Regions from separate parts of the Bacillus sp. PK6-16 genome, predicted to be linked through region 3. Evidence: predicted binding sites of a transcription regulator. Region 3 holds the regulator's gene; each other region holds the start of a gene.
The links. The regulator LexA, encoded in region 3, represses DNA repair genes until DNA is damaged. The targets are predictions, from matches to a motif close to CGAACATATGTTCG.

Region 1 (3,243 bases), 2.5 Mb from region 3:
AAAAGTGAAGCAAGCAAACAAAAAATTATTAAGATACGTTGTTGTCATTTAACTTGTATTTCATTTAAGCTGAAGTATTATGTTTTTTGTAAATTAATTTGAATACAGTTCGTTTAACATAGCATGTGGGTTCTTATTCCAAAATCTATCTAATGGAGTTCTTAATCCTTGATTAATTATCCATCTTCTACTATACACCCTTATAAGTTCTTCATTTGTTAACTTTTCTTTTTCCTCTATCATCCATTTCAATGCTTCTAATGCCTTCTCCTTTGTCCAAAATCCCCGAGAAACTCTATTTAATTCCCATTCTTTAAACTTCCCTGGATACAAATCGTGCAGCATAGCATATGGACTATTTTTCCAAAATATATTTAAAGGTGTTCTTAACCCCTGACTGATTATCCATTTTTTACTATACACCTTTATTAGTTCTTCATTAGGCAACTTTTCTTTTTCCTCTATCGTCCATTTTAATGCTTCTAGTGCCTTTTTCTTTGTCCAGTAGTTTTTAGGTGTTTTCTGGAATTCCCACTCTTTAAAACATCCAGGATATAACTCATTTATCATGCGAAATGGACTATCATACCAGTATCTCTCAAGTGGAGTCCTTAAGCCTATTTCAGTAAACCAACTTACACTAATTTTTTTCCTGATTCCCTCAGCATCCATTTGTTTTCTTTCCTCTATGGTCCATTTTAATGCTTCCAACGCTTTTTTCCTTGTCCACGAATGACTACGAGTTTTTTTAAACTCCCACTCCTTAAAATGGGCTGGATATAATTCATTTATCATTATGTAAGGACTATTTCCCCAAAAAATTTGGCAAGGCGAACTCAAATTATGATTAGATAACCACTGAACATTATAAACCTCCAATAACTTATTATCTGTTAACCTTTCTTTTTCTTCTATCGTCCATTTTAATGCTTCCAATGCCTTTTCCTTTGTCCAATAGTTTCTAGGTGTCATTTGAAAATCCCATTCTTTAAAACAATTCGGATAAACATCATTTATCATTGCATATGGGCTATCATGATATTTAGCACTAAGTAAACCACCTAATTTATATTGAATGATTAATTGTGACTTCCAACACTTAAGAATAGTTTTTTTATCCCACTGTAAAACTTGTTCTATAAGATATATAATTACACGTCTCGCTAGCGTATTATCCTGATCTTCACTCCATGTATTTTTAGGAAATCGCCTTCTTCTACCTTCTAAAATTTCCTGATATATATGTTCAATGGTAAACAAATCATTTGCTCCTTTTTATGTACAAACAAAAAATCGTAAAATTCGCCAAATATGATGATTTTTTAACAACAAACAGAGTATTTAACAAAGGAACAAAATACATCCACTTGTTTGCAATTCTAACCTTCATAAATCCCCCGGATTTTAAAACTTTCCCGAATACCAACTGATACAAAGTATAGTAAGAAAAACATAAGAGATCCTTAAGTTAAATCTAAAGAAAATCTTAAGTTTTAAGACTGTAGCCCACTCCCAAATTCATTTCGAAATATTCAGCATGAGAAAACTTACTTCTTATTACTTTTTTCATTCCAATAGAAAAAACAGGATGAATTCAAACATTCATCCTGTTTTTTTATTACACCAAATAAGGATTTTTTATTTTTTTATGATTGAAACTGTATCGAATGAGTTTACTTGTTCCTTCATATCTTTAGTAAACTTTTCCCATTCATTCCATGCTTGCTTAGCTTCTGCGTCGTCCCCATTAAATGATTTATTTTCTCCATAAGACTTGTTGAAATGTAATACTTCCATATAAGTTTCTGTTCCCGGTAAATCTTTAAATGTTGTAGCATCTACAATCAAAACTATGTCTTCATAAGCTGTATTACGACCACGTCCTAGCGAGATATCATCTTCGTATTGTACGTTGATTTTTTTATCATTTACTTTAATTTCTTTTATTTCTTTATTTTCATTGTTGGTAAACATCAAAACTTTCCCTTTTGGAATGGTTGGTAAAGAAGTAATTGGACCTCCACTAGTAGGCACTCCATTATTAGTCTCTCTTAATAGCCCTTTCTTCATAACACCTTCAGCTGTTTTTTGATCTATAATTAATACTTGCTGCTTCTCGATTTTTTCTTTATCTTCCCTTTTCACCTTAATATTGGTTTCTGCTCTTTTTACCTGATATAAATCATTGGATATAATATCACTTTTATGTTGATTTACTATATCTTTTAATTGTTGTTCTTCTCCAATAAGTACAGCCCCATTCCTTGGTTCTTCTGTCTTTCCAAAAGAACATGCTCCTAACATCGAAATAGAAACGATTCCTACCATACATAATTTAATTACTTTTCTCATGTTTTATACTCTCCTCTTTGTTTAACAAATAAACTACATAATTTTCTTGTATAACTTTTGTAAATAACGCCATCTGACCGTGAAGAAGTATACGCTTTGAATGAATAGAAAGGCTAAGAAAATTATGATAGACGTTTTTAAAACCGAAAAATCCACTAGTCTCTGTAATGCCATAAAAGCGACACCACTATGAATAATCGCTAAAAGTATTGGTAAAAAGAACATCAATATAAGCTGACGCGTTACTATTTTCTTTAGCTCTTTTCTGCTCAGGCCAACTTTTGCAATCATTTCATATTGTTTTTGCTCTCTTTCTAAATCTGCATATAGACGGAAATATAGCAAACTAGCTGCAAAGGTAAAGAATACGATACCTACCAATACACTCACAATAAGTAATACACCATTCTTTTGTTTTGAAGAAATCCATTCAGAGTATAACGATTCAAAAGAATGAGTAGGATTAACCATTTCTGTATTCTCTAATTGCGCCTCTAAATTCTTCGTAATCATTTTTGTTTTTTCCCAATTTTCCACTACAAATCCGTATCTCTTTTTAACAATGGGACCATATTCCGTGTCTATGTTCGGGAATTTGTCGTATAAGGAGTCCGACACTACTATCGTAGCACTCTTCTGAATAGGTAAAGTTAGGTGTGGTATAGCTTTTTTTACTTTCAAAGTCAAATCAGAGTTCCCTTGAGCTACATCTAGTTGCGGAGGAATCCCTTTTCCTTTCGCATATTTTTCTTTTTGTGTAACTGATGTTGGTACTAATATAATTTCTTGATCATTATCCAACGTTTCTGCTTCATGCCCAAAGAGCTTCGCAAAACGGTTATACTCTGTTAACTTAATAAGTGTGTAATTATTTTCAGTAAATTTCGGACT
Region 2 (3,243 bases), 1.4 Mb from region 3:
GGAGTAGTGGACTATTATCAAACAGGAAAGTTCTCTAACTTTCAAATCATTACTGTAATCATTTTATTATATGCAGTTTTCTACGGGAAAAAGGATTTAAAGAAGCTTGATATATTTGTACAAAAATCAGTTGCGAAATGGCGTAATGAACCGGCGCCTATTATTGAAGAACAGGTAGAATTAACAGGCATGGCCTATACAAAGCAGGAAATAAAAAATTGGATATTACATCTTGTTTTATTCGTTGGTGTGCACATATTCTTTTTCTTCGCGTATGGATTTATTCCATTTGAACAATGGGGTAATTGGTTAGAATCGGGAATCGTTTTAAATAAAGCTGCAAGTCGCGTGAGCCAAGTGTGGGCGATTGTATTTTTAGTTGATACAGCAATTTCATTTTCATATGTGATTTTTCCGAAGAAGGAGAAAGGAAAAGAAAAGCTACTTTCATAGTTAAAAGTAGCTTTTCTGGTATACAAATAAATTTTATAGGAGAGGATGACAATAGAAAAAAGAACCAGTTGTATATGTCTATTTCTCTTTAGTTTAGTAGCATGTTCACCATCTAGCACTATAATTGATAAGAAGAATGATATCATTGTAAAGGAAGCAGGAACTTCCAATCTAGATAAATTCGAACAGTTCGTTATGAACGTTGATCAAGGGAAAGTTGATAAAATAAGAATTGTACAGTATACCGATGAAGGTGACCCGGTTTTTCAAACGTTAGAGCATAGTGGGAAAGATATCCTTTATGTGTTAGATAGTAGACAAGACAAGTTTGCTGGTGACCATAAAGGATTACATAAAGATAGTTGTAAAAGTATTGTTAAAGAGCTGCGCGAATCAGAAAGTACTTATCGGTTAACAGATTGTATGAATGAAGCTGGGCGCAATGGATATGACTTAGTATATGTATCTAAAAAATAGAATTAGTAGAGGAAGGAAGTATTTACTCCTTCCTTTTTCTATGTGTATATTGTCGAAAATTTTACCGAATATCTGTTCGTTTTTTTAGGTTTTTTATAGGTATTCGTGGTAAAATAATAATACAGATTTTTTATGAGGAGGTCGGATTATACTTGGAACATCAATTTGAAATTGTCTCAGCGTATTCCCCCCAAGGTGATCAGCCGGTAGCTATTGAGAAGCTTGTAGAGGGAATTAATAGTGGAAAGAAAAAGCAAGTGTTGCTTGGAGCAACAGGAACGGGTAAGACATTTACGATTTCAAATGTCATTAAAGAAGTGCAAAAGCCAACACTTGTCATGGCTCACAATAAAACGTTAGCAGGACAGTTATATAGTGAGTTGAAAGACTTTTTCCCGAATAATGCAGTTGAATATTTTGTTAGTTATTACGATTATTATCAGCCAGAAGCGTATGTGCCACAAACAGATACGTTTATTGAAAAAGACGCACAGATTAATGATGAAATTGATAAATTACGTCACTCAGCAACGTCTGCATTATTTGAACGGGATGATGTAATTATCGTTGCGAGTGTTTCATGTATATATGGTTTAGGTTCTCCAGAAGAATACCGCGAGCTAGTTGTTTCACTTCGAGTTGGTATGGAAAAGGACCGCAATCAATTGCTTCGTGAACTTGTTGATGTACAGTATGGGCGTAATGATATTGATTTCAAGCGCGGTACATTCCGTGTGCGCGGAGATGTAGTTGAAATCTTCCCGGCATCACTTGACGAGCATTGTATTCGAATTGAGTTTTTTGGCGATGAGATTGATCGTATTCGCGAAGTAAATGCGTTAACAGGAGAAGTATTAGCAGAACGTGATCATGTAGCAATTTTCCCGGCATCTCACTTCGTTACACGTGAAGAAAAGATGAAGGTCGCTATTGAAAATATAGAAAAAGAATTAGAAGAGCGTTTAAAGGAATTAAATGATAACGGCAAGTTGTTAGAAGCGCAGCGTATAGAGCAGCGTACACGTTATGATTTAGAAATGATGCGCGAGATGGGATTTTGTTCAGGTATTGAAAATTACTCCCGTCATTTAACACTTCGTCCAGCGGGGGCAACGCCGTATACGCTATTAGACTATTTCCCGAAAGATTTCTTAATCGTTATGGATGAATCGCACGTATCAGTACCGCAAGTAAGAGCGATGTATAACGGGGACCAAGCGCGTAAGCAAGTGCTTGTGGATCATGGATTCCGTCTGCCGTCAGCTTTAGATAATAGACCGCTCACATTCGATGAGTTTGAAGAGAAAACGAATCAAGTTATTTATGTTTCAGCAACGCCAGGACCGTATGAATTAGAGCAGTCGCCAGAAGTAATAGAACAAATTATTCGTCCAACAGGGCTTTTAGATCCACCAATTGATATACGACCAATTGAAGGGCAAATTGACGATTTATTAGGAGAGATTCAAGATCGTATTGCAAAGAATGAACGTGTATTAATTACGACTTTAACGAAGAAAATGTCAGAGGATTTAACGGATTACTTAAAAGATGTAGGAATTAAAGTTAACTATCTTCACTCTGAAATTAAAACGTTAGAACGTATTGAAATTATCCGCGATCTTCGCCTCGGTAAATTTGATGTACTTGTCGGTATTAACTTATTGCGAGAAGGATTAGATATTCCGGAAGTATCACTTGTAGCTATTTTAGATGCTGATAAGGAAGGGTTCTTGCGTTCAGAACGTTCATTAATCCAAACAATCGGTCGTGCCGCGCGTAATGAAAACGGCCGCGTTATTATGTATGCAGATCGTATAACGAAATCTATGGGAATTGCGATTGAAGAAACGAAGCGTCGTCGTAGTATACAAGAAGCTTACAATGAAGAGCATGGTATTACGCCGAAAACGATTCAAAAAGGCGTTCGTGATGTTATCCGTGCAACGACAGCTGCTGAAGAGACAGAAACATACGAAGCAACTCCTGCTAAGAAAATGACGAAAAAAGAGCGCGAAAAGACAATTGCGAAGATGGAAGCAGAGATGAAAGAAGCAGCAAAAGCGTTAGACTTCGAGCGTGCAGCTGAACTAAGAGATTTACTATTAGAATTAAAAGCGGAAGGGTGAAAAAAGTGAGTAAGAGCAAGGATTTTATCGTTGTAAAAGGTGCTAGAGCACATAACTTAAAAAATATTGATGTAACCATTCCGAGAAATCAGCTTGTTGTTGTAACGGGATTGTCTGGTTCGGGGAAATCATCATTAGCATTTGATACGATTTATGCAGAAGGGCAGCGCAGATACGTAGAATC
Region 3 (3,243 bases):
TAACAGAATGGCGTGATTTTGCGAAAGGGGTACAAGAAATTATTGAAGGGGTGGAATGGGATGAGTAAAGAAGGGTTTCTTAAAGAATTATCAAGTTATCTTAGAAAGTTACCAGAGGAAGAGAGGCAAGATATTTTATTGGATTATGAAGAGCACTTTCAGTTTGGACTAGAAGAGGGGAAAACTGAATCGGAAATAATACAGGGCCTTGGTTCTCCGAAAGTAATCGCGAAAGAATTACTTGCGATGTATCGCTTCGATGAAATGAAAAAAAATCCATCGACTTCAAATGTGACAAGAGCTGTTATGGCAGCGATTGGACTTAGTTTGTTTAATTTTATTATTGTGTTAGGCCCGTTAGTCGCAATTATTGCTTTTATATTTTCTTTTTGGATCGGTGGTATTGCTAGTGTAGTAACACCACTTTTCGTTATTGGAAAAGTATTTATGGGTACTTTTATATGGTTGGATCTTTTCGTTAGTATAACGTTTGTTGGAGTAGGTTTATTGTTATGTATTATCGCTTTTTATAGTACAAAGTGGTTTAAGAGATTGTGTGTACGATATGTAATATGGAACTTCAAAATGATAAAAGGAGAGTAAATGATGAAAAAACTATTTTTAATCGCTATCGCTTGTATCGTTATTGGAGTAATAGGAATTTCCCAAACATATGAAAAAGCAGTACAAACTGCTGAAAAAGGCGATAAAGAAAATGTAATTAAAAACGAAACATTAAAAAATATAGAAGTTAAGTTAGATGCCGGGGATATTATTGTCCAAAAATCTCCTGACTCTTCTTTTTATGTAAAGCAATCGGGAGATGTACGTAAACAAGAGATTCGTATCGCAGAAGATGGTGACACATTAAAAATTATTGGGGAAAGAGAAAAAGGTGCTTCATTTGATTTTTCTTTTTACGATTTTAGGTTTCAAACGTCTAAATTGACTCTACTTGTGCCCGAACGCTCTTACCAAGATGTAAAAGTAAATTCATCTGCTGGACAAATCGAAATGAGTGATGTGAAAAGTGATAGCGTAAGTGTTAGAACACTTGCTGGAGAAGTAGAGTTGAAACAAGTAACGGCTAAGAATGTGGAGGGATCGACAAAAGCTGGTGAGGTGAACTTTAAGAAGGTATTAGGGAAAGTGACCGCAAAAACAACAAGTGGGGAAATAAATATTCAAGATCATGATTCTAAATATAATCTAGAAGCAAGTTCAACTGCGGGAGATATAGATATTACTTTATCGGAAAAACCACAAGATGCGGTAATTACTGGGCAAAGTGCTGCGGGAGATGTAACGATTTTTAATGAAGAGAATAAAAATGTAACAATTGGAAATGGTAGTAAAAAGATTAGCGGTAAAACGGCTGCGGGAGATGTGACGATTGAAACTCGTTAATAAGAAATAGAATGCATGGAAATCTATCAAAATACAAAAAGAAGATAATTACCGTATATAAATAAGGTAATTATCTTCTTTTTGTTATTTTTAATGTAAATCACGATATACGCCAATTACTTTCCCGATAACTGACACTTGTTTTAAAATGATAGGTTCTAATGAAGAGTTTTCTGGTTGTAGACGGAAATGGTCTTTTTCTTTATAGAAACGTTTAACTGTTGCTTCGTTATCCTCTGTTAAAGCGACTACAATTTCACCATTATATGCAGACTGCTGTTGGCGAACAACAACTAAATCTCCATCGAAAATACCAGCTTCAATCATACTATCTCCAGAAATACGTAACATGAACACTTGGTCTGCTCCAGCAACAATACTAGCTGGAAGTGGGAAATGTTCTTCTACGCTTTCGACCGCTGTAATTGGTAAACCAGCAGTGACTTTTCCGACAATTGGAACTTGAATAACAGATTGTGTTTCCGTATCCATTCGATCTTCACCTAAAATTTCAATGGCACGTGGTTTTGTTGGATCGCGTCGAATGTATCCTTTTTCTTCTAATCGTGATAAATGTCCGTGCACTGTAGAACTAGAAGCGAGGCCGACTGCTTGACCAATTTCACGTACGGAAGGTGGATATCCTTTTTCTTGTACTTTTAGCTTAATAAAGTCGAGAATGTCTTGCTGGCGTTTCGTTAACTTTTCCATGTTTTCTAACACCTCGTTTTCTTTCATTTTTCTTATTAATAAGTATAACATGTGAAAAAACATTCTACAAACATAAGTTCGAACAAATGGCGGATTTATGTTACACTATAGGGAAATAATAGGGAGAAAGAGGGGTTCAAAATGAATGCAATTATTTATGCACGTGTGAGTACAACGAAAGAAGCGCAAGAAACATCATTATTACGTCAAAAAGATGAATTATTGCATTTAGCTGAGCGCTATCAAATGAATGTTACTAAGGTGATTGAAGAGCAGGCTAGTGGATATACAATTGAACGTGACGGTATATTAGAGGTGTTGGATACAATTCGAGACGAACAAATTGATGTGTTACTTATACAAGATGAAACGCGTCTTGGTAGAGGAAATGCGAAGATCGCGTTAATGCATTGTTTACATAAAGAAGGCATAAAAGTATATACGCATACACATAATGGTGAATTACAATTGTCGGATTCTGATTCAATGGTATTAGATATTATTGGTATTGTTGAAGAATATCAAAGAAAGATTCATAATTTGAAAATTAAACGAGGTATGCAACGTGCAGTAGAAAAAGGTTATCGTCCAGAAAAAAATTTAAAAAATCGTCATTTAAGTGTAGGAAGAGAGAAAAAAGAAGTGCCAATTGAGGAAATTGTACGTTTGCGAAAAAGTGAACTCACGTTTGAAGAAATTGCAGCAACATTACGTGGATTTGGTCATAATGTTTCAAAGGCGACTGTACATCGTAGATATGTAGAGTATACGAAGCAATTGCTTGATAAAGAAGAGTAACTATTGTATGATAATAATCAGTTTTGATTAGAAGGGGGATTCGAGATGATTAATCACGAACTCGTTGAACGCATTAACTTCTTAGCGAAAAAAGCAAAAGCTGAAGGTTTAACTGAAGAAGAGCAACGTGAGCGTCAATCGCTACGTGAACAATATTTAAAAGGATTTCGTCAAAATATGTTAAACGAACTTAAAGGTATTAAAGTTGTTAACGAAGAAGGTACAGATGTTACACCGACGAAATTAAAAGCTTTAAAAAAGCAAGATAATGCAAGATTAAATTAAAAGATGGGCGAAGCCCATCTTTTTTATATGTAAAAATCGTTA

Region 1: a site for LexA is predicted at 1,283-1,296, ahead of M1D66_RS23095 (DUF4046 domain-containing protein). Genes of this name have one in related genera too.
Region 2: a site for LexA is predicted at 996-1,009, ahead of uvrB (excinuclease ABC subunit B). Genes of this name have one in related genera too.

What each region holds. Positions count from the first base shown of each region.
Region 1 covers NZ_CP096511.1:4,495,372-4,498,614, forward strand. Annotated here, with positions in the region: gene M1D66_RS23095 (DUF4046 domain-containing protein) at 94-1,260, opposite strand; gene M1D66_RS23100 (lipoprotein BA_5634 family protein) at 1,639-2,352, opposite strand; gene M1D66_RS23105 (FtsX-like permease family protein) at 2,386-3,243, opposite strand, start outside.
Region 2 covers NZ_CP096511.1:352,175-355,417, forward strand. Annotated here, with positions in the region: gene M1D66_RS01660 (hypothetical protein) at 1-453, shown strand, start outside; gene M1D66_RS01665 (DUF4362 domain-containing protein) at 499-930, shown strand; gene uvrB (excinuclease ABC subunit B) at 1,083-3,059, shown strand; gene uvrA (excinuclease ABC subunit UvrA) at 3,065-3,243, shown strand, end outside.
Region 3 covers NZ_CP096511.1:1,723,169-1,726,411, forward strand. Annotated here, with positions in the region: gene M1D66_RS08940 (PadR family transcriptional regulator) at 1-68, shown strand, start outside; gene M1D66_RS08945 (DUF1700 domain-containing protein) at 61-603, shown strand; gene M1D66_RS08950 (DUF4097 family beta strand repeat-containing protein) at 604-1,407, shown strand; gene lexA (transcriptional repressor LexA) at 1,498-2,118, opposite strand; gene M1D66_RS08960 (YneB family resolvase-like protein) at 2,260-2,916, shown strand; gene M1D66_RS08965 (DUF896 domain-containing protein) at 2,962-3,201, shown strand; gene M1D66_RS08970 (bifunctional metallophosphatase/5'-nucleotidase) at 3,241-3,243, opposite strand, start outside.